DNA from 2 places in the Paenibacillus sp. 203 genome. Region 2 is predicted to be linked to the other one. Evidence: a T-box and tRNA genes for the amino acid it is inferred to sense, from the RefSeq annotation. Region 2 holds a T-box; the other holds one or more tRNA genes.
The links. The T-box of region 2 lies ahead of ileS (isoleucine--tRNA ligase). A T-box ahead of a tRNA ligase gene usually reads a tRNA of that ligase, here a tRNA-Ile.

Region 1: it encodes a tRNA-Ile, which carries the amino acid that the T-box ahead of ileS (isoleucine--tRNA ligase) is inferred to sense. The anticodon was not compared.

Annotation. Positions count from the first base shown of each region.
Region 1 covers NZ_JAXCHD010000030.1:827-7,962, forward strand. Annotated here, with positions in the region: gene WA407_RS26020 (Crp/Fnr family transcriptional regulator) at 1-550, opposite strand, end outside; gene WA407_RS26025 (GAF domain-containing protein) at 849-1,298, shown strand; gene WA407_RS26030 (response regulator) at 1,442-2,095, shown strand; gene WA407_RS26035 (PAS domain-containing sensor histidine kinase) at 2,088-3,191, shown strand; tRNA gene WA407_RS26040 (tRNA-Gly) at 3,395-3,465, opposite strand; tRNA gene WA407_RS26045 (tRNA-Pro) at 3,475-3,548, opposite strand; tRNA gene WA407_RS26050 (tRNA-Arg) at 3,574-3,650, opposite strand; tRNA gene WA407_RS26055 (tRNA-Cys) at 3,677-3,748, opposite strand; tRNA gene WA407_RS26060 (tRNA-Gly) at 3,759-3,833, opposite strand; tRNA gene WA407_RS26065 (tRNA-Leu) at 3,840-3,927, opposite strand; tRNA gene WA407_RS26070 (tRNA-Lys) at 3,942-4,017, opposite strand; tRNA gene WA407_RS26075 (tRNA-Gln) at 4,022-4,096, opposite strand; tRNA gene WA407_RS26080 (tRNA-His) at 4,114-4,186, opposite strand; tRNA gene WA407_RS26085 (tRNA-Tyr) at 4,206-4,291, opposite strand; tRNA gene WA407_RS26090 (tRNA-Thr) at 4,296-4,371, opposite strand; tRNA gene WA407_RS26095 (tRNA-Phe) at 4,398-4,470, opposite strand; tRNA gene WA407_RS26100 (tRNA-Asp) at 4,537-4,613, opposite strand; tRNA gene WA407_RS26105 (tRNA-Met) at 4,639-4,712, opposite strand; tRNA gene WA407_RS26110 (tRNA-Val) at 4,743-4,818, opposite strand; tRNA gene WA407_RS26115 (tRNA-Glu) at 4,825-4,896, opposite strand; tRNA gene WA407_RS26120 (tRNA-Ser) at 4,929-5,020, opposite strand; tRNA gene WA407_RS26125 (tRNA-Met) at 5,024-5,097, opposite strand; tRNA gene WA407_RS26130 (tRNA-Asn) at 5,132-5,207, opposite strand; tRNA gene WA407_RS26135 (tRNA-Ala) at 5,212-5,287, opposite strand; tRNA gene WA407_RS26140 (tRNA-Ile) at 5,310-5,386, opposite strand; rRNA gene rrf (5S ribosomal RNA) at 5,423-5,539, opposite strand; partial or broken rRNA gene WA407_RS26150 (23S ribosomal RNA) at 5,617-7,136, opposite strand, start outside.
Region 2 covers NZ_JAXCHD010000010.1:32,972-47,453, reverse strand. Annotated here, with positions in the region: gene sigG (RNA polymerase sporulation sigma factor SigG) at 1-61, shown strand, start outside; gene WA407_RS20970 (YlmC/YmxH family sporulation protein) at 174-518, shown strand; gene pgeF (peptidoglycan editing factor PgeF) at 601-1,485, shown strand; gene WA407_RS20960 (YggS family pyridoxal phosphate-dependent enzyme) at 1,494-2,195, shown strand; gene WA407_RS20955 (cell division protein SepF) at 2,186-2,638, shown strand; gene WA407_RS20950 (YggT family protein) at 2,646-2,903, shown strand; gene WA407_RS20945 (YlmH family RNA-binding protein) at 2,912-3,694, shown strand; gene WA407_RS20940 (DivIVA domain-containing protein) at 3,867-4,376, shown strand; T-box leader at 4,539-4,818, shown strand; gene ileS (isoleucine--tRNA ligase) at 4,898-7,987, shown strand; gene WA407_RS20930 (DUF5665 domain-containing protein) at 8,128-8,520, shown strand; gene WA407_RS20925 (TraR/DksA C4-type zinc finger protein) at 8,543-9,277, opposite strand; gene lspA (signal peptidase II) at 9,513-10,004, shown strand; gene WA407_RS20915 (RluA family pseudouridine synthase) at 10,006-10,977, shown strand; gene pyrR (bifunctional pyr operon transcriptional regulator/uracil phosphoribosyltransferase PyrR) at 11,483-12,049, shown strand; gene WA407_RS20905 (aspartate carbamoyltransferase catalytic subunit) at 12,046-12,960, shown strand; gene WA407_RS20900 (dihydroorotase) at 13,019-14,341, shown strand; gene carA (glutamine-hydrolyzing carbamoyl-phosphate synthase small subunit) at 14,404-14,482, shown strand, end outside.

The DNA of each region.
Region 1 (7,136 bases), on a different contig from region 2:
TTAGCTTCATATTTAGTAAAATGCCATCCTTCACAGCCACGCCACATGTATTGCTAGCACGGATCAATGTAGATGCTAACGCTCCAGTTTTACCATACAACAGTAAGTCCCGAAAACGCGATTGCATAATGCGTTGCTTCATCGCCATCCACTGGATGAACTGAAGTGCCATTTCCCCATTTTTGGACAAGAGCGACTCCAAATCCTTAACAAGCACGACGCCTAACTCACACACATCGGCTGTTTCCGCAGTGCAACTATACTCTTCTCCATCTATCCCGCTAAATTCCCCTATTAAGTCGCCTTGATGCTGAATGGTCAGAATCAGTTCTTTACCATCTTCTGTCGATTTACGAAGTTTAACATGACCTGAATGTATATAATAAAGCTGCTCTGCATCATCGCCTTCTCGGAAAAGCATAACGCCTGCCTTTACCTTCTTCCAGGACATAATATCTTTTAGCAGAACAAAATGTTCTTCTGTCAAATAAATCTGAATTCCCGTGCGTTCCGCTTCGTCCCCAAACCGTTCCATACAAGTGGCTTGCATGTTAGCGTCCTCCTCGTGTTTACCTGATATCTATATCATAATGTTTTAATGCCTGGGTTGTTATCGGGAGAACACCTGATTTTATACCTTCCTACTCCCTGATTTACTGTGATAAATATCACTTCCGAGGTAAGCTAACGCCCCATTTATCGACCTTTTCCTTACTCCTTACCCGACCTCATGAAAACTCAGTGTTTCCTGCGCCTATAGATCAGGGGGTTCCCTGATCTACTTTTGTAACTGTCGGAACTACAATGAATTAGAGATATAGTGGGTTATGAAAAAGGATGTGTCTTCTATGCTACAAATAACGGATGAAATGCGAAAAGAACTGAACCAGTTAAGAGATACTATTTATAGTGATCTCACTGCCCTTGCATTTATGTCCAAGTCGGGTGGTAAGCTGCATTGGTATTACGCCTCCGGCAACCGAAGCAATCGCTATCGCCTTATTTCTTTTAAGATTGGCCATGGTATTGCCGGGATGGCTGTTCGCTTGGGACGTATCGTGACTGTAAGTGCTTTACTATCAGGTAGTATACGTCTGCGTCAGGAGTGTGCACTAATGCTGGCCGAGCAGCTTCACTCTGCTGTTGCTATTCCCTTTTCCAGCACAGGGGATCTGCCTAACGGTGTGCTGCTTCTTGGTAATCGTGATGTGAGGACGTTCACAGAGTCTGATGTGGCCGAGGCCACTCAAGTCGCTCAACGCCTTAGCCAACTATGTGCTTACCCTCTCACTCCATAGATCAACAATGTTTCTGTAGATAATAAAACTCATAAAATACTTGATAGGGCTGTCCCTAACTATCTTTGTTGATTGAAATCCCTAAAATTTGCTATGATTATGACAAAACGCACGGTTTTTTTACCGTTCGAGGGGATGACAAATTGATTCGTATACTAGTAGTGGATGATCATGTTGTCGTACGTTCTGGCCTTATGGCCCTATTGGACGGCAAAAATGGTATTAAGGTCGTAGGAGATGCAGCAGACGGGGATGAGGCGATCCGCAAAGCAGTAGAGCTACAACCTAATGTCGTACTCATGGATTTTAGCATGCCACCTGGCAAAGATGGTCTCACGGCAACTACTGAATTAAAAAAACAGTTGCCCGATACAGAAGTCCTTATTTTAACGATGCATGACGATGAAGAATATCTGTTCCGAGCCATTCAAGCTGGAGCATCCGGATATATTTTAAAAAGCGCACCTCACGAGGAGTTACTCGCTGCCATCCAGTCTGTGGCCGAAGGTAGTGCCTATTTGTACCCGAATGCAACCAAACGACTGATGAGTGAATATCTGGACAAAATCAAACAGGAAGGCATAGCTGGACCCTATGAATCTTTGTCTGAGCGGGAAAAAGAGATTCTATCCTGGGTAGCCAAAGGATATGCCAACAAGGAAATTGCCGAGCACCTGGTGATTAGTGTCAAAACCGTAGAGTCCCATAAAAGCAATCTTATGGAGAAGCTTAACTTGAAAACACGACCTGAGCTAGTCAAATTCGCACTAAAAAAGGGGCTGCTCCATTATGAATGAACCTTCTAACCCTTTACTGCAGCATGCCTTTGGTGAATCAACCGATAAACTGCTGAATGATCTGGAAATTTATATACCAGAATCCCCTTTTCTTCATGCGCTGCGTAACTCACTCCACCAATTATCCAATCTGAAATTTGCTTTAGATACGTCTTCCATCGTTGCTTTGACCGATCATCGAGGTATTATTCAGTACGTAAACGACAAGTTCTGTGAGATTTCGCAATACAGTCGTGAAGAGCTGATCGGTCAGGATCATCGTCTTATTAATTCAGGCTATCATACCTCTGCCTTCATGAAAAACCTGTGGACTACGATCCGTTCAGGTAAGGTATGGCAAGGAGAAATACGTAATCGTGCTAAAGATAACAGCTACTATTGGGTGAATACTACGATCGTTCCGTTTATGGATGAGGAAGGTAAACCCTATCAGTACTTAGCGATCCGCAATGAGGTCACTAAACTGAAGAAAGTAGAAGCAGAACTCCAGTCTATGATGACGCAAGTCATGCAAATACAGGAAGAAGAACGTAAACGCTTTTCAAGAGAGCTGCATGATGGGATAGGACAAAGCTTGTTTTCACTTATCATCCAATTGGATAGCCAACTTGCCGAACAACCTAGTCCTACTCTGGAGAATCTTCGTTCGCAGGTGACCGACATCATCAAAGATGTTCGTGGTCTAGCGTGGGAACTTCGTCCCTCAGTTCTGGATGATCTGGGTGTCGTCCCAGCCATAAGAACCTATATTGAAAACTTCTGTTCTCATTACGGGATTGAGGTGCATTTTCAATGCAATCTACGTAAACGGGTTGATATTCGCAAGGAAATTGCAATTTATCGGATTGTACAGGAGGCATTAACGAATGTAGCCAAATACGCAGATGTAGCAGAGGCATATGTCGACGTTGAGGATCAAAATGAAATGATACAAGTGACCATTCGGGATGAGGGCATTGGATTCTCTGGAAAGTCCCAAGGAGAGGGAGTTGGATTGTTCAGTATGGAAGAACGAGCTAGAGGGGTAGGGGGATTTATGAGCATAACCTCTGCTCCAGACAAGGGAACCTCCATCCAGCTGACCATTCCCGTGTAAAAACTGTCCACTAAATCGGTTATCGGTGTATGCCTGTTGTATGATCAGAACGATATACACCGATACCGAAGATTATGGATAATCAACACATTGTGGATTACATGAGGATAAATACAAAAAAAAGAGAGAGCTCTGTCCCCAGACAGGCTCTCTTTATTTATAAGGTGTCACCACTGAGGCAACAAGAATCCGCTATAGCAAAAAGCGGGTGATGGGAATCGAACCCACGCTACCAGCTTGGAAGGCTGGAGTTCTACCATTGAACTACACCCGCAAATCAGTATCGGGATGACACGATTTGAACATGCGACCCCCTGGTCCCAAACCAGGTGCTCTACCAAGCTGAGCTACATCCCGACATTATACATTTTTTTTTAAGAAATGGCGCGCCCTGAGAGATTCGAACTCCCGGCCTTTTGATTCGTAGTCAAACGCTCTATCCAGCTGAGCTAAGGGCGCATATTAAATTCCATAATGAGTAGTCAAGGCGCCACCCAGATTTGAACTGGGGAATGAAGCTTTTGCAGAGCTTTGCCTTACCACTTGGCTATGGCGCCGTATGGATAATGGAGCGGACGACGGGAATCGAACCCGCGACCCTCGCCTTGGCAAGGCGATGCTCTACCGCTGAGCCACGTCCGCAAAATATGGTGCGGTCGAGAGGACTCGAACCTCCACGGGGGGTTAGCCCACACGGACCTGAACCGTGCGCGTCTGCCAATTCCGCCACGACCGCAAAATAATTATAAATGGTGAGCCATGAAGGACTCGAACCTTCGACACCCTGATTAAAAGTCAGGTGCTCTACCAACTGAGCTAATGGCTCTTAATGGCTGGGGATATAGGATTTGAACCTATGCATGACGGAGTCAAAGTCCGTTGCCTTACCGCTTGGCTAATCCCCAATAGATTAAGAATAAAGGGCGGCCGATGGGGCTTGAACCCACGAATGCCGGAGTCACAGTCCGGTGCGTTAACCACTTCGCCACGACCGCCATATGATTATGAAAAGACTGGTGGAGGATGATGGATTCGAACCACCGAACCCGTAAGGGAGCAGATTTACAGTCTGATGCGTTTGGCCACTTCGCTAATCCTCCAGAATGGTGCCGGCGAGAGGACTTGAACCCCCAACCTACTGATTACAAGTCAGTTGCTCTACCAGTTGAGCTACACCGGCACATTACTCATTTCCCACTTGAAAGGTGGCTCGGGACGGAATCGAACCGCCGACACGAGGATTTTCAGTCCTCTGCTCTACCGACTGAGCTACCGAGCCATATTTTGTTTTATTACTACATCATATAATCCGCACTTTATATGCCAATTATATATGAAGTTAAAATGGCGGAACTGACGGGATTCGAACCCGCGATCTCCTGCGTGACAGGCAGGCATGTTAGGCCTCTACACCACAGTTCCAGAGGCATTTCCAACAGGAAATTAATTGCGGGGGTAGGATTTGAACCTACGACCTTCGGGTTATGAGCCCGACGAGCTACCGAACTGCTCCACCCCGCGACATTAAAAGGCATTTCTCAAATTTTCTTATGGTGGAGGCTGAGGGGATCGAACCCCCGACCCTCTGCTTGTAAGGCAGATGCTCTCCCAGCTGAGCTAAGCCTCCATATTATGACCCGTAGGGGATTCGAACCCCTGTTACCTCCGTGAAAGGGAGGTGTCTTAACCCCTTGACCAACGGGCCTTGCAAAATAAGTTCTGGTTTCAATAAATTTATGGCGGAGAGAGAGGGATTCGAACCCTCGCACCACTTTCGCAGTCTAACCCCTTAGCAGAGGGTCCCCTTATAGCCACTTGGGTATCTCTCCGAGTAGCGGCAGAGGGGATCGAACCCCCGACCTCACGGGTATGAACCGTACGCTCTAGCCAGCTGAGCTACGCCGCCACCTTATATATAAAATTCAGAAATATTCAAAACATGGCTCCCCGAACAGGACTCGAACCTGTGACAACTCGATTAACAGTCGAGTGCTCTACCAACTGAGCTATCAGGGAATATTGGTGGAGCCAAGCGGGATCGAACCGCTGACCTCCTGCGTGCAAGGCAGGCGCTCTCCCAGCTGAGCTATGGCCCCAATCTTTTTGTTATTCTGGAAGTGGTGGGCCTTAGTGGACTCGAACCACCGACCTCACCCTTATCAGGGGTGCGCTCTAACCAGCTGAGCTAAAGGCCCTAACATGCAAAACTTCATTATCCTTTGAAGGATATCGCTTGGCGACGTCCTACTCTCCCAGGACCCTGCGGTCCAAGTACCATCGGCGCTGGAGGGCTTAACGGTCGTGTTCGGGATGGGTACGTGTGGAACCCCTCCGCTATCGCCACCAAACATGAATTTGCTGTGCAAATTCTACATTCAAGGTTACACCCTGAAAACTGGATCCGAAACTTATTTGCGTTTTATTTTAGGATAAGCCCTCGACCGATTAGTATTGGTCAGCTCCATGCATTACTGCACTTCCACCCCCAACCTATCTACCTCGTCGTCTTCAAGGGGTCTTACATACTGGGAAATCTCATCTTGAGGGGGGCTTCACGCTTAGATGCTTTCAGCGCTTATCCCTTCCGTACATAGCTACCCAGCGGTGCTCCTGGCGGAACAACTGGTACACCAGCGGTACGTCCATCCCGGTCCTCTCGTACTAAGGACAGCTCCTCTCAAATTTCCTACGCCCACGACAGATAGGGACCGAACTGTCTCACGACGTTCTGAACCCAGCTCGCGTACCGCTTTAATGGGCGAACAGCCCAACCCTTGGGACCTACTTCAGCCCCAGGATGCGATGAGCCGACATCGAGGTGCCAAACCTCCCCGTCGATGTGGACTCTTGGGGGAGATAAGCCTGTTATCCCCAGGGTAGCTTTTATCCGTTGAGCGATGGCCCTTCCATGCGGTACCACCGGATCACTAAGCCCGACTTTCGTCCCTGCTCGACTTGTAGGTCTCGCAGTCAAGCTCCCTTCTGCCTTTGCACTCTTCGAATGATTTCCAACCATTCTGAGGGAACCTTGGGGCGCCTCCGTTACTCTTTAGGAGGCGACCGCCCCAGTCAAACTGCCCACCTGACACTGTCCTCGCACCGGGTCACGGTACCAAGTTAGAACCTAGATACGATCAGGGTGGTATCCCAAGGATGCCTCCTCTCAAGCTGGCGCTCAAGATTCTACGGCTCCCACCTATCCTGTACAGATCGTACCCAAATTCAATATCAAGCTGCAGTAAAGCTCCATGGGGTCTTTCCGTCTTGTCGCGGGTAACCTGCATCTTCACAGGTATTAAAATTTCACCGGATCTCTCGTTGAGACAGCGCCCAAGTCGTTACGCCATTCGTGCGGGTCAGAATTTACCTGACAAGGAATTTCGCTACCTTAGGACCGTTATAGTTACGGCCGCCGTTTACTGGGGCTTCGGTTCATAGCTTCGCCCGAAGGCTTACCACTCCCCTTAACCTTCCAGCACCGGGCAGGCGTCAGCCCGTATACTTCGCCTTGCGGCTTCGCACAGACCTGTGTTTTTGCTAAACAGTCGCTTGGGCCTTTTCACTGCGGCCCCCTCGGGCTATTCACCCTACCGAGGCACCCCTTCTCCCGAAGTTACGGGGTCATTTTGCCGAGTTCCTTAACGAGAGTTCTTCCGCGCGCCTTAGAATTCTCTTCTCGCCTACCTGTGTCGGTTTGCGGTACGGGCACCTTCTCCTGGCTAGAGGCTTTTCTTGGCAGTCTGAGATCATGACCTTCGCTACTATAATTTTCGCTCCCCATCACAGCCCAGCCTTACGATGTGCGGATTTGCCTACACACCAGCCTCACTGCTTAGACGGACATCCATCAGTCCGCGTCACTACCCTACTGCGTCACCCCATCGCTCATAACGGATTACGGTGGTACAGGAATTTCGACCTGTTGTCCTTCGACTACGCCTATCG
Region 2 (14,482 bases):
CCAGGTTTCAAGATTAGAGAAGTCGGCTATACAGCAAATGCAAAAACATGTAAAGTCCTAATGAAATGAATGCTTGAATGATCCAACGATAAAAACGATCCTACTTGGATCGTTTTTGCGTTTACAGGACATTTTTTGGGCTCTTCCGCTCATATAGTGAAATAAAGGATGTGATGTGTGTGAGTGCACCGGAAACGTCAGTAAGAGCAATGAAAATTTCCGAGTTTCAAACCAAGGATGTCATTAACATTGTAGATGGACGACGCCTGGGACAAATCAGTGATTTGGAGATTGACGTGCGGCAGGGGAAAATTGAAGCCATTGTGGTTCCAGGCAGCAGTCGTTTTATGGGCTGGTTTGGAGGCGGAAGCGAGTTGGTCATTCCGTGGCGCAACATTGTGAAAATTGGTTCGGATGTTGTGCTTGTACGACTGGAAGGATTGCAAGAGCCGCCGGGTGAAGGGGAAGAAAAGTTGTATATCGAACGTCAAGAGCGGAGTGACCGAAGGGGCTTCTGAACTTGCAGATCTACGTATTTTAGTGTGTTGTGAAGACACGGCGGCGGCTTTTTGGTACACTGGGCAGTAGAGGTGAGAATGAATGGAACCATTTGTAGTGAATACCGAGGCTACGGGGGCAAAGCCAATGCAAGATGGCGGGCGTCCCGTACCAGAGTTGTTATATATTCAATCTTGGGAGCGACAGGTTCAGGGATTAACAGCGGGTTTTACAGGTCGTCATGGCGGTGTCAGTGAGGTGCCCTACGCTAGTCTGAACTGTGCGTTTCATGTAGGGGATGACCCCGAGAAAGTCATTCGTAATCGGCAGCTCATTGCTGAGCAGCTTGGTTTTTCTGCTGAAGCATGGACGTGCGGTGAGCAGGTTCATGGTCATCATGTTGCTGTCGTCAAGGCTGCTGATCGCGGGCGGGGCTTTAGGGATCGTGCATCCGCTTTTCAGGACACAGATGGACTTTTGACGAATGTACCTGGCATTTTGCTGACGTCCTTTTATGCAGACTGTGTACCATTATTTTTTTGTGATCCAGTGCGCCGTGTGATTGGGTTGGCGCATGCAGGCTGGAAGGGAACCGTTGCGGAAATTGCATTGAAAATGGTACAGACCATGCAGAACGAATATGGATCTCAGCCGTCTGATATACTAGCAGCTATCGGTCCTTCTATTGGTTCTGAATCCTATGAGGTGGATGAGTACGTGATGAGCCAAATTCAGGTTTTGGAGCATGATTGCCCGGGTAATGATAAATGGGAAGGTTCTGTTTACTTCCCCTTAACCGACGGAAAAACACTACTTGACTTGAAACAATGCAATCGACACATTATGATGAAAGCAGGAATATTGCCGAGCCATATCGAATGTACTATCTTATGCACGAGTAGCCGTAGCGATTTGTTTTTTTCATATCGCAAAGAAGGCGGCGTCACAGGAAGAATGGCGAGTTGGATTGGTCTGGAAGAGAGGTGAGTCCTCCCGTGTCTTTGGAGGAACGAATTAAAGAAGTGAATGCTCGTGTAGAAGCGGCATGTGCCCGAAGCGGGCGTTCGCGTGATGAAGTTAATGTGATCGCTGTCACGAAATATGTTTCGGCAGTGGCAATGACATCAGTATTGGATAGCAACTTGGAGCATGTGGGCGAAAATCGCTGGCAGGATGCTGCTGATAAATGGAGCAAGTTGGGTGACCGGGGAACGTGGCATTTTATTGGTCATCTCCAAACGAATAAGGTTAAAGATGTGATTGGAAAATTTAAATTTATACATTCGCTTGACCGCTTATCGCTCGCTCAGGAATTGGACAAGAAAGCAGCCGCTCTGGGATTGCGAGTTAAAGCTTTTGTGCAAGTCAATATTTCTGGAGAAATGTCCAAATATGGCTTGTCCTCTGAGGCGGTTGCCCCCTTCTTGGAACAAATTCGCGAGTTGGAGCATGTGGACGTGATTGGCTTGATGACGATGGCTCCTCATGAAGAAGACCCGGAAAAAACTCGGCCTGTGTTTCGGGGATTGCGTGAATTACGGGATACGTTAAATGGACAAGCCTTGACCAGAGAACCCATCGTTCACTTGTCAATGGGGATGTCCAATGATTTTGAAGTGGCAGTTGAAGAGGGAGCGACCTGGCTGCGGCTTGGTTCCGTACTGGTCGGACGAGAGGAGGATTTCCATTGGGCGTAATGAATAAGTTCATGAACTTTCTGGGGCTTCAGGAAGAAGAGGAAGTTATAGAGCGAGAGGTTATGAATACGCCGGAAGATCAAGAAATTGAAACCCCAAGCTTTGATAAACGTAAGAACCAGAAGGGCACTAATGTTGTCAGCATCCATTCACAGAAAAATGTGAAAGTTGTCCTGTATGAGCCGCGTTCTTATGATGAAGCACAGGAAATTGCCGACCATATCCGTTCCCATCGTACCGTCGTAGTTAATTTGCAACGAATTCGCAAGGATCAGGCGCTGCGCATTATTGATTTTTTGAGTGGTACTGTGTATGCACTGGGTGGTGGTATTTCCAAGGTCGGGAATAATATTTTTCTGTGTACACCAGATACGGTTGAGATTCAAGGCTCTATTACAGAAATACTGGCTGACACTGAACAAGAACTTAATAGAATGAGGTGAACTTTTCTTGATCGAGGTAATTTACTGGCTATTTCAGATTTATTCGTACATGATCATTGCATATGTTCTGCTGTCATGGCTTCCTAATGCCAGAGAGAGTGTAATTGGTGATTTACTTGCCAAGTTTGTGGAGCCGTATTTGTCTCCTTTTCGCAGATTTATACCGCCAATCTTCGGGATGATTGATATTTCGCCCATCGTTGCGCTGATTGCTCTGCGTTTTGCGTCATACGGCTTGATTTCTTTAATTGGTAATTTCGTCTAGGAGGAGTTATGCGAACTGAGATTTATGAGCATTTTCACCCGGATGAACGGGACTATGTGGATCGCGCTTCCGAATGGATCAGTCATGCGGGAGCTTATCATGAGCAGAAGCTGACTGATTTTTTGGACCCGCGCCAACAGTACATATTGGAGACACTTGCTTCGAAGGAAGATAAGGTCACGATTAGGGTAGATGGCGGATACATGGCTTCGGAACGAAAGCGGGCGCTGATTGCGCCCGATTATTCGTATTTGGACGGTGAGGAGATGGGGATTCAGGTCCTTTCCATCACATCTGACGACCATAAAATAGGTACCCTTGAGCACGGTGATTATCTAGGTGCCCTACTTGGGCTTGGAATCAAACGTGGGAAAATCGGGGACATTCATGTACTGGATGATGGGTGCCATGTATTGGTAGCTTCAGAGATTGGTGATTTTATGACGATGCATTTACAGCAGGTACATCGTGTTCATGTATGGACAGAACTGTTGCCTGTAGCGAGTCTGCGAACGAAGGAAGTTGCATTAGATGCGCTAGATCTGACGGTCGCTTCTTTGCGCCTGGACGGTATTGCCAGCGATGTGTACAAGCTAAGCCGAAGTAAAATATTAACACCGATTCGGGCGGGGCGGTGCCGGGTAAATTGGAAGGTGGAGGAGAATCCATCCACTCCACTTAAAGCGGGGGACGTTATTTCCATGCAGGGTTTTGGGCGTTTCAAAGTGCTTGAAACAGACGGGATGACAAAAAAGGGAAGATTCCGTGTCAAAATTGGTAAGTTTGTATAGCTGTAGGCAGGAATCGCGAGCTTTCTGTCGAAAGAATTAAGCTATAGCGAAGAACTGGAACGATTTTGCTCTGTACAGTATTCACAAAACGGGGTATGATGACCGATAGATGATAGTGAGCGTCGTGACGCGGAAAATGTATTTTTTGTCAATCTTATAGGAGGTGGACGGCATGCCATTAACGCCATTGGATATACATAACAAGGAATTTGCCCGCCGGCTTCGCGGTTATGATGAGGATCAGGTTAATGAATTTTTGGATCAGGTGATCAAAGATTACGAGGGCGTTATTCGTGAAAATAAAGAACTGAGCACCGAGTTGTTGAACGTACAGGAGAAGCTCGATCATTTCGCGACGATTGAGGATACGCTGAGTAAGACGATTATCGTAGCGCAGGAAGCGGCTGATGAAGTTCGTAACAACGCCAAGAAAGAATCCCAACTGATCGTGAAGGAAGCGGAAAAAAATGCGGACCGTATTGTGAACGAAGCATTGTCCAAATCCCGCAAGATCGCGTTGGAGGTTGAAGAACTGAAGAAGCAGGCATCGATTTACCGAGCACGGTTTCGTACACTGGTGGAAGCACAGCTTGACTTGTTAAGCCAAGACGGCTGGGAAGCACTTGAAAACCGGGAACGCGAAGTACTGGAGCGCGAGCGTGAGATGAAAGAAATTTACTAATTTCATTTCTGACAAGCTTTTATTAGGCTTAGTTAGGGTTGACTTTTATCTTTAAACAGGCTATAACTGTAAATACTATACTGAATTCAATGATTATCCGTCTGTCGGCTGATGATTGTTATTCAAGGCAACGATGTTGCTGATTTCGATGAATTTAACATGTTTAATTCGTTGATGGGAACGAGTACGTCATGATTTGTCCCTCAGAGAGTTGGCCTTCCGGTGCAAGCCAACGTTCAGAACATGACCGAAGATCCTCCCGGAGAAGTGAGCTGAAGCGCTTAAGATTTATGGCGTGTGTAAGCAATCACCGTTTGCCATGCGTTATAATGGCGCCCTGCTGTAGTTGAGTGGGGCTCAGAGAGCCGTAATGAGACTGTATTTTTAATGGTCTGTTTTTACGGAATCAGGGTGGTAACGCGAGCACAGTCTCGTCCCTTTACAGGGATGGGGCTTTTTTTGTTGCTTTTTTTAGGAAATGCTAGAGAAATCAATGATGAGCAGAGAGGGAGTATGACAGTATGAACAGAGTGGATGTTAAAGAAAAAGCACGGTCTCGTGACCTACGCATCCTGAGCAAATGGAAGCAGGAGGACACATTCCGTAAATCCATCACAAATCGTGAAGGAAAGCCAAATTTTGTGTTTTATGAAGGCCCACCAACAGCTAACGGTAAACCGCATATCGGTCACGTGCTGGGCCGTGTAATTAAGGATTTCGTCGGTCGCTATCAGACAATGAAGGGATACCGCGTCGTACGTAAGGCAGGCTGGGACACGCATGGCTTGCCGGTAGAATTGGGTGTACAAAAGCAGCTGGGAATCTCCCACAAACCTGAAATTGAAGAATACGGTGTTGAAAAGTTTATTAAAAAATGTAAGGCGAGCGTGTTTGAGTACGAGCAACAATGGCGTGATCTAACCGAAGCGATCGGTTACTGGACAGACCTCGATAACCCGTACATTACATTGGATAATAACTATATCGAGAGTGTATGGAACATTTTGGCGACGATTCATGAAAAAGATCTGCTGTATCGTGGTCATCGTGTGAGTCCGTATTGCCCGGATTGTCAAACGACGCTAAGTTCTCATGAAGTAGCGCAGGGCTACAAAGATGTGAAGGATCTGAGCGCCACGGCTAAATTCAAGCTGCATAGCAGTGGTGAATATGTACTGGCTTGGACGACAACGCCTTGGACCTTGCCGAGTCACGTGGCGCTCGCCGTCAACCCTGAACTGGAATATGCACGTGTGAAGCAGGAAGACGGTGTATACATCGTTGCTAAAAATCTGGTTGAGGACGTAATTAAAGGCGAACATGAAGTGATTGGCACGCTATCCGGTTCAGAACTGGTTGACCAAACGTATACCCCGCCATTTACGTATTTTCAGGTTGAAAAGGGTAATCAGATTCTGGGTGCGAAGTTCGTAACAGACTCCAGCGGTACAGGTATCGTTCATATGGCTCCGGCGCATGGTGAGGATGATTACCGGGTATGCCGTGAAAATGGTGTTGAATTTATCAACGTGGTGGATCTTCAAGGTAACTATGTAGAGGAAATCACTGATTTTGCAGGCCGTTTTGTTAAAGACTGTGATGTAGATATTGTTAAAATGCTGTCCGAAAAAGGCTTGCTGTACAGCAAGGAAAAATACGAGCATAGCTATCCGTTCTGCTGGCGCTGCGACACTCCATTATTGTACTATGCTATGGACAGCTGGTTTATCAAAACAACTGCGATTAAGGATCAACTGATTGCTAACAACAGCGAAGTCGAATGGTACCCGGGTCATATACGTGAAGGACGTTTCGGCAAGTTCTTGGAAGAACTGGTGGATTGGAACATCAGTCGCGATCGTTATTGGGGTACACCACTGAACATCTGGGTTTGTGAGGAAACTGGAGAACAGTTCGCTCCGCATAGTATTGCTGAGTTGAGGGAACGTGCGATCGGCGACGTACCAGCGGATATCGAGCTGCACAAACCATATGTAGATGATATCAAGGTTCGTAGCCAATGCGGTAAATACGAAATGACTCGTACACCGGAAGTAATCGACGTATGGTTTGATAGCGGCTCCATGCCGTTTGCGCAGCATCATTATCCTTTTGAGAATAATGAAACGTTTGAGCAGCAATTTCCGGCAGATATGATCTGTGAAGGAATTGACCAGACTCGTGGATGGTTCTATAGCTTGCTTGCGGTTTCGACTATGCTGACTGGCAAAGCTCCTTATAAAGCTGTCATGGCGACAGGCCATGTACTGGATGAGCAAGGGCAGAAAATGTCTAAATCCAAGGGTAATGTTATTGATCCGTGGGAAGTGATTGACGAGTACGGTACAGATGCTTTCCGTTGGGCATTGCTGTCCGATAGTGCACCATGGAATAGCAAACGTTTCTCCAAAGGCATTGTAGGCGAAGCTAAATCGAAGCTCGTCGATACGCTTGTCAATACACACGCTTTTCTGACCTTGTATGCAGATATCGACGGATTTGATCCGGCACAGCATCCGTTCAAACCATCGGCCCATAAGTTGGATCGTTGGATTTTGTCCCGTCTGAACAGCCTCATTTTGGTAGTGGACAAAGCGCTGGCTGTAAATGACTTCCTGAATTCATCCAAAGCGATTGAGTCCTTTGTAGATGAGCTGAGCAACTGGTATATCCGTCGTTCACGCGACCGATTCTGGGGCAATGGTCTTACAGAAGATAAGCTGGATGCATACCGTACACTGACCGAAGTGCTGTTAACGACTGCCAAACTACTTGCGCCGTTTACACCACTGCTTGCAGAGGATATTTACCTCAACCTAAGCAACGGGGAAAGTGTTCATCTGGATAATTATCCGACTGCCAATGAGTCCTTGATCGATTTGGAACTGGAACGAGATATGGAAACGGCACGCCGTGTCGTTGAATTGGCGCGTAACGTCCGCAACGAAACGGGTTTGAAAACGCGTCAACCGTTGTCCGAGTTGATTCTGTCCATGGATCAGGACTTTGAACTGAGTGGCTATGAGGAAATCATCAAAGATGAGATTAACGTGAAGCATATTCATGTGGAGACGGACGATAGCGGCTTTGTAGATTTTACACTGAAACTGAATTTGAAAGTAGCAGGCAAGAAATACGGCAAAAATGTCGGTTTCCTACAAAACTTTTTCAAAGGAATGTCTGCTGAGGATACCCGTTCTGTTGTAGAAAAAGGAGTGTTAAACGTCGCTTCTCCAGAAGGTGAAGAACTGCAAGTTACGGCCGAAGAATTGCTGGTGGAGAAAAAAGCGAAAGAAGGCTTCGCTTCTGCTTCCGGTTATGGCTTAACGGTAGCGTTAAACACAGACATTACACCGGAGCTGGAGCAAGAGGGCTGGGTACGTGAAGTGGTTCGTGCGGTACAGGATTATCGTAAAAAACTGGATCTGCCGATTGAAAAGTATGTGGCGTTGACGTTGGATGTAGATAATGAGCTGCGTCTGGCCATCGAAAGCTTCGACTCTGTGTTGCGTGAGAACGTATTGGTTACTACTGTGACATTTGGTCAAGCCGAACCGGCAGAACATGTGGAAGTGAACGGTAAAACCATCGGCGTTCATATTGGGGAATAATTACAAGCCCCCTGTCCCATAATACAATAACAGGCAGCATATAAAAACGAGCCTAAGCATCGGAAACGGGTTTTCTCCGTTACGTGCTTCGGCTCGTTTGCTGCGTTCAGGGCAGCCATGGGAAAAGGGGGATTGTGCATATGACGGCACGATCAAGGCGTAGACAGGGAAGGAGTCTCCGAGGGGTAAACGGAGAAGGGGCTGCCATAGCCGCAGATAAAAGCAAAACAGGTAATCAGGCAGAGCAATTAAGTCGTGTTGAAAAGCTGATACGTGCTGTGTCAGAGCAGATGGAACGGACACGAATTGCAGATTACGCTTTGCTGCTGAATAAGCCTTGGCGATTACTCTGGCTAAATCTAATATCAGGCGTTTCCCGGGGAATCGGCATCGCGCTAGGTTTTACTTTTTTTGCCGCTACCATTATTTATGTGCTGCAAGTGCTCGGAGCGTTGAATTTGCCGATTATCGGTGATTATATCGCTGATATTGTACGGATCGTACAGCGACAATTGGAGCTTACCACCTATTAGGCAGCGATCTCCACTTTGAAGTTCACGATTCGTCTTCGTGCGTATCTGGCTCCAGTAGACCTTCGCCCTCACCATCTTCTATATAACGCTGATAAATGGAGCTGCGAATAACAGATACATTTTGTCCATAAATGTCAGTAGCAATAAAGCTTTCGTATGGCTCTACGAAGCCCATATTATCATCACCTGCTTCAATTTCCATATCATCATAACTGTGGATTTCTCCACTTTCGGCCATGGCTGGTGTGTTAGATGTACCCCAATTTTCGACGATCTGCCAAGCATCTTCACCGTCGAAGCCGTTTTGATCATCACGCTCATCCAGACTCGTTCTGCCGAACGAGGGAGCGAGAAATTCTTCCTCTACTGGGCGGCGGTTAGACACTTCTGTTTCGGGACTGTACTCTTTACAGTAAATGGTATAGGGAACAGCCAGTAGGCGCTCATAGGGAATGGGTTTACCGCTGGCGGCACAAATGCCATACGTCCCCTTTTCCATGGCCATCAGAGCTGATTCGATGCGTTCTAATTGGAATTCGTCGTGTTCCAGTAAGGAAATATCCTTGGCTCGCTCGTAGGTTTCGGTAGCCAGGTCTCCTGGGTGGTTATCAATAGGAGAAAGCTCGCCGGTTTGGTCGCGTTGGGAATCGCCGAGTCCGTAATGGTCGTTGTTTTGCAAACGATGCTCAATTTCTTTTTTGCGTTCCAGCAGTTCGTTACGCAAGCCCTGCAATTGTTGCTCCGTCAATGGGGACATGGAATCCTCTCCTTGTTCTAGGTTTACATGCGCATGCGTTGTGTCGAGTATGCTCCATGTAGTTTGCACCGGGAAGACCTCTTTTACATAGGAAATTCTAATCAAATGCGAAGGAGTTCATTTTATGGATGATCTGTATTTGAAGCTTGCGGGATTCGTGGACGATCTGAGAATGCTTATGCTACAATAAATGGGTTCAACAACGGATATAAGCGGATCGGAGTGACGAAGGACTGTGATTTATTTTGGTATTGCGCTAATTATTTTTTTGATTGATCAGGGAGTCAAATATTTGGTGGCTACGCGGATGGAATTGTACGAACAAATACCAGTCATCGGCAATTTCTTTTTAATCACCTCCCATCGAAATCGTGGAGCCGCTTTTGGAATTTTGGAAGGTCAACGTTGGCTTTTTATCGTGATTACAATTGTAGTGGTGATTGGTATCGTCTGGTACCTGCGAAAAACAGTCAAGGCTGGACAAAAGCTACTTCCTGTTGCGCTAAGTTTGGTGCTGGGGGGAGCAGTCGGTAACTTTTTGGATCGAGCTATTTCAGGGGAAGTAGTTGATTTTGCACAATTTAATTTTGGAAGCTATACGTTCCCCATTTTTAATGTGGCAGATTCGGCAATTGTCATCGGTGTAGCACTGATTATTTTGGATACATTGCTGGAATCGCGTCGGGAAAAAGGAAATGGCAATGATAGCATTGAAGGGAAGTCATAGCATGAGCGAAGTGAATGAAAACGGCGAAGCCGCAGGTCTGTCTTATGAGGACGAACTGGAGGGTGAATCTCTGGAATGGACGGCCGATTCCGGGGATGCCAAAACGCGTATAGACAAATATATCGCCGAAGAAATGAAGGAAGTGTCTCGTTCTCAGATACAGCTGTGGATCGGAAACGGTCGCGTGCTGGTGAACGGTACGGCGATCAAGGCGAACTACAAGCTGGCTGAAGGAGATCGTATTGTATTATCGGTACCGGAGCCAGAAAGTGTAGATATTGTACCGGAAAATATTCCGTTGGATGTCGTTTACGAGGACTCGGACGTTATTGTTATTAACAAGCAACGTGGTCTGGTCGTGCATCCTGCACCGGGACACTCTTCGGGAACATTGGTTAACGCACTGATGTACCACTGTCACGATCTTTCCGGCATCAACGGGGAATTACGTCCTGGTATTGTTCACCGTATTGATAAGGATACATCAGGACTGCTGATGGCGGCTAAAAATGATCAGGCTCACGCATCACTTGCAGCACAGCTTAAGGACCATAGTGTGACTCGGAAATATATAGCCTTAGTTCACGGTCATTTGAGCCACGATCAGGGAACGGTAGATGCTCCGATTGGCCGCGATTCCGGTGATCGCAAATTGTTCACAGTGACGGAACGTAACAGCAAGCACGCAGTCACCCATTTTCTCGTCATTGAACGATTGGGAGATTATACCCTGCTTGAACTTCAATTGGAAACAGGACGCACACACCAAATTCGTGTTCACATGAAATTTATTGGACACCCATTGGTTGGCGACCCTATGTATGGGCGCAGCAAAGGGGTTCGTATGGATGGTCAGGCGCTGCATGCGGCGGTACTGGGCTTTAAGCATCCATCCACTGGAGAGTACATGGAATTCAACAGACCGATCCCTCCTGATATGGAGGATGTTTTAGCGTCCCTGCGTAGTCGCTAAAACAATGACAATTTGCATTCCTATTCACAAACCTGAATAAATTATTAAGTTAAACCGCCTAAATGGCGGTTTTTTTTATTGTGGGATAAGGTATGGGTAAAAACAACTATGGATAATTATACAATGAAGTTGTATAATTATTAGAGTGCTTCCGGTGGTTCCGGTTGAACGGGTGTTGACACACGATTTTCAATCTGTCATACTTCTTGTAGTTGCGATGAACTTTGTCCAAGAGATGGCTAACCATCTCACACTATGAGAAGCAGGACAAAGGAAATCCTGAATAGCACCTTTAAATCAGTCCCGTGAGGCTGGCAAGGTAACGTGAATGGATCACTGATCAGTGCATCCGCTGCGGCGGTATGTCTTCAGTGTGTCCGAGAGATCGGAGAACAGTGGAAGACTGTTCATACGAGACTCCTTGCCAAACTTGGGCAAGGAGTCTTTTTTGTATCCGAACACGGGACCAGGTCTGAAGGGAACATCACCTGAGGAGGCTGGAAGCATGAGTAATGAAACACATGTACTAATGGATGAAATTGCGATTCGTCGGGCATTGACACGGATTGCACATGAAATTTTGGAGAAAAACAAAGGTATTGACGATTGTGTGCTAGTAGGTATTCGAACACGCGGAGTTCATCTGGCGCAACGACTGGCTGAAAAAATTGCTGAGATTGAAGGCGCACCAATTCCATGGGGAGAGCTGGATGTCACAGCCTACCGGGATGACCGAAGCAGTGTAGCCGAAGCTAAAGGAAATGGAAAAGAGCTTTTGATGAATCCTGCTGACGTATCGGTTCATGATAAGAAAGTCATTCTCTTTGACGATGTGCTGTACACAGGCCGCACCATCCGCGCGGCGATGGATGCATTGATGCACTGCGGACGACCGCAAATGATTCAGCTGGCAGTGCTAGCAGATCGCGGACACCGTGAGCTTCCGATTCGTCCGGATTACATCGGCAAGAACATCCCGACCTCCAAATCTGAGGAAATCGTAGTAGCCCTTCAAGAGACGGACGGTAAGGACGAAGTGACAATCATTCAGAACCGGGGGGAACAGCTATGATCACAACAGCCAGTCAACTTAAAGAACGTAGCCTGCTCGGGTTAAAGGAACTTAGCCGAAATGAAATCGAGTCCATTCTGGATCGTGCTCATTATTGGGAATCTCAACCAGAAAAACTGGTTCCAGTACTGCAATCACGCTTTGCGGCCAACATGTTTTTTGAAAACAGCACTCGCACCCGCTTTTCTTTTGAGATGGCAGAGAAGCGGCTGGGCGCTCAGGTTTTGAACTTTTCCGCTGCGGCTTCCAGTGTGGAAAAAGGGGAGTCCATTTACGATACAGTACGTACGCTCGAATCCATGGGCATTGATGCAGGAGTCATCCGGTTAAAGCCAGCCGGGGTGCTGCAAGAGCTCGCTGAGAAGGTCAGTGTTCCACTGGTTAATGCAGGGGACGGCAACAATGAGCATCCAACGCAGGCTCTACTGGACCTGTACACCATGCGCAAAACTTTCGGTGAGCTTAAAGGCTTGAGAGTATCCATCATAGGAGACATTCTGCACAGCCGTGTCGCTCGCTCGAATCTGTGGGCCTTGCAAAAATTCGGAGCCAAGGTTAGCTTCTGCGCTCCTGATAATATGCAAGCACCTGATCTTGCGGCGTACGCGCCTTATGTTCCGATGCAAGAGGCACTACAGGCGGACGTGGTCATGATGCTTCGGGTACAGCTGGAACGGCATGCCGAAGGGATGTTGCGGTCAGCGGATGAGTACCGAGAGCAGTACGGTTTGACAGAGAAAAGAGCAGCGAACCTGAAGCCCGGAACAATTATCATGCATCCAGCTCCAGTGAATCGGAACGTGGAAATTGATAGTGCGGTTGTGGAAAGCGAACAATCACGAATTTTTCCACAAATGGCAAACGGGGTTCCGATCCGCATGGCGGTTATGGAACGGGCAATGAAGCTGTAGAAACTGTCAGTAGGATCGTAGGAAAAGTTGCAGAAAACTGAGCGGAGGAATATTTCAGATGAAACAATTAATTATGAATGCAAGCGTATTGAACGAGCAGGGCGAGGCTGAATTGAAATCCATCCTAATCGCCGACGGAAAGATTTTGGCTATTGCAAATGCGGATGCTGGAGTCAGCCTACTTATGGAAGAAGGGGCATCTGGGCAGGAGCGCGAAATCGAAAAGATCGACGCCCAGGGAAAACTGGTCATCCCCGGTTTAATCGACATGCATGTGCATCTGAGAGAACCTGGCTTTGAATATAAAGAAACAATTGAAACGGGCAGCCGTGCGGCGGTGAAAGGCGGATTTACGACGATTGCCTGCATGCCAAACACACGTCCAGTGACGGACAATGTTGACACAGTCCAGCTGGTATTGAAAAAGGGACAGGAAGCCGGGTTTGCCAAGGTTCTTCCTTACGCAGCCATTACGAAAAACGAACTGGGTCGTGAGCTGACAGATTTTGAAGCGCTCAAAGCAGCAGGTGCAATCGGCTTTACTGACGATGGTGTCGGGGTGCAAAGCGCGCAAATGATGAAGGACGCCATGGCGCGGGCCAAGGCACTGGATATGCCGGTTATTGCACACTGTGAAGATAACACGCTTGTTGAAGGAGCGGCAGTGACGGACGGCGAATTTGCCAAGCGCCACGGACTTAAAGGCATTCCGAACGAATCCGAAGCCATTCACGTCGGACGCGACATTTTGTTATCCGAGGCAACCGGGGCACACTATCATGTATGCCATGTCAGCACAGAGCAGTCAGTGCGGTTAATCCGCCACGCGAAATCTTTTGGTATCAAGGTAACGGCTGAGGTATGCCCGCACCACTTGGTATTGTCAGATGAGGACATTCCTGGGCTGGATGCGAACTGGAAAATGAATCCTCCGCTACGCTCCCCACGTGATGTGCAGGCATGCATCGAGGGACTGGAAGACGGCACGATTGACATCGTCGTAACCGACCATGCAGCGCACAGTGAGGAAGAGAAGGCAAGAGGTATGGAGCTGGCGCCATTCGGGATCGTTGGATTTGAGACGGCCTTCCCGCTGTTGTACACGAAATTCGTAGCTACCGGACAGTGGACGCTGGACTTTCTGGTGCGTCGTATGACTGCTGATCCAGCGCGTGTCTTCCGCCTGGATACGGGACGCCTGGAAGAAGGAGCTCCAGCTGACCTGACCATGATTGATCTGGAGCAGGAGCAGGCAGTTGATCCGCAAACGTTTGCCAGCAAAGGACGCAACACTCCTTTTACAGGCTGGAAGCTCAAAGGCTGGCCTGTGAAAACTTGGGTAGACGGCAAACTGGTATGGTCTGCTGACGAAGCAAAATAAATAGAAACCACTAAAAAAAATAGAACCTTATAGCAGGAAACAATATAGAGGAGTGAGACGGGATGCAGGCAAGATTGTTACTTCAGGACGGCACGCTGTTTACAGGCACATCATTTGGTGCGGAAGGTGATAAAACAGGCG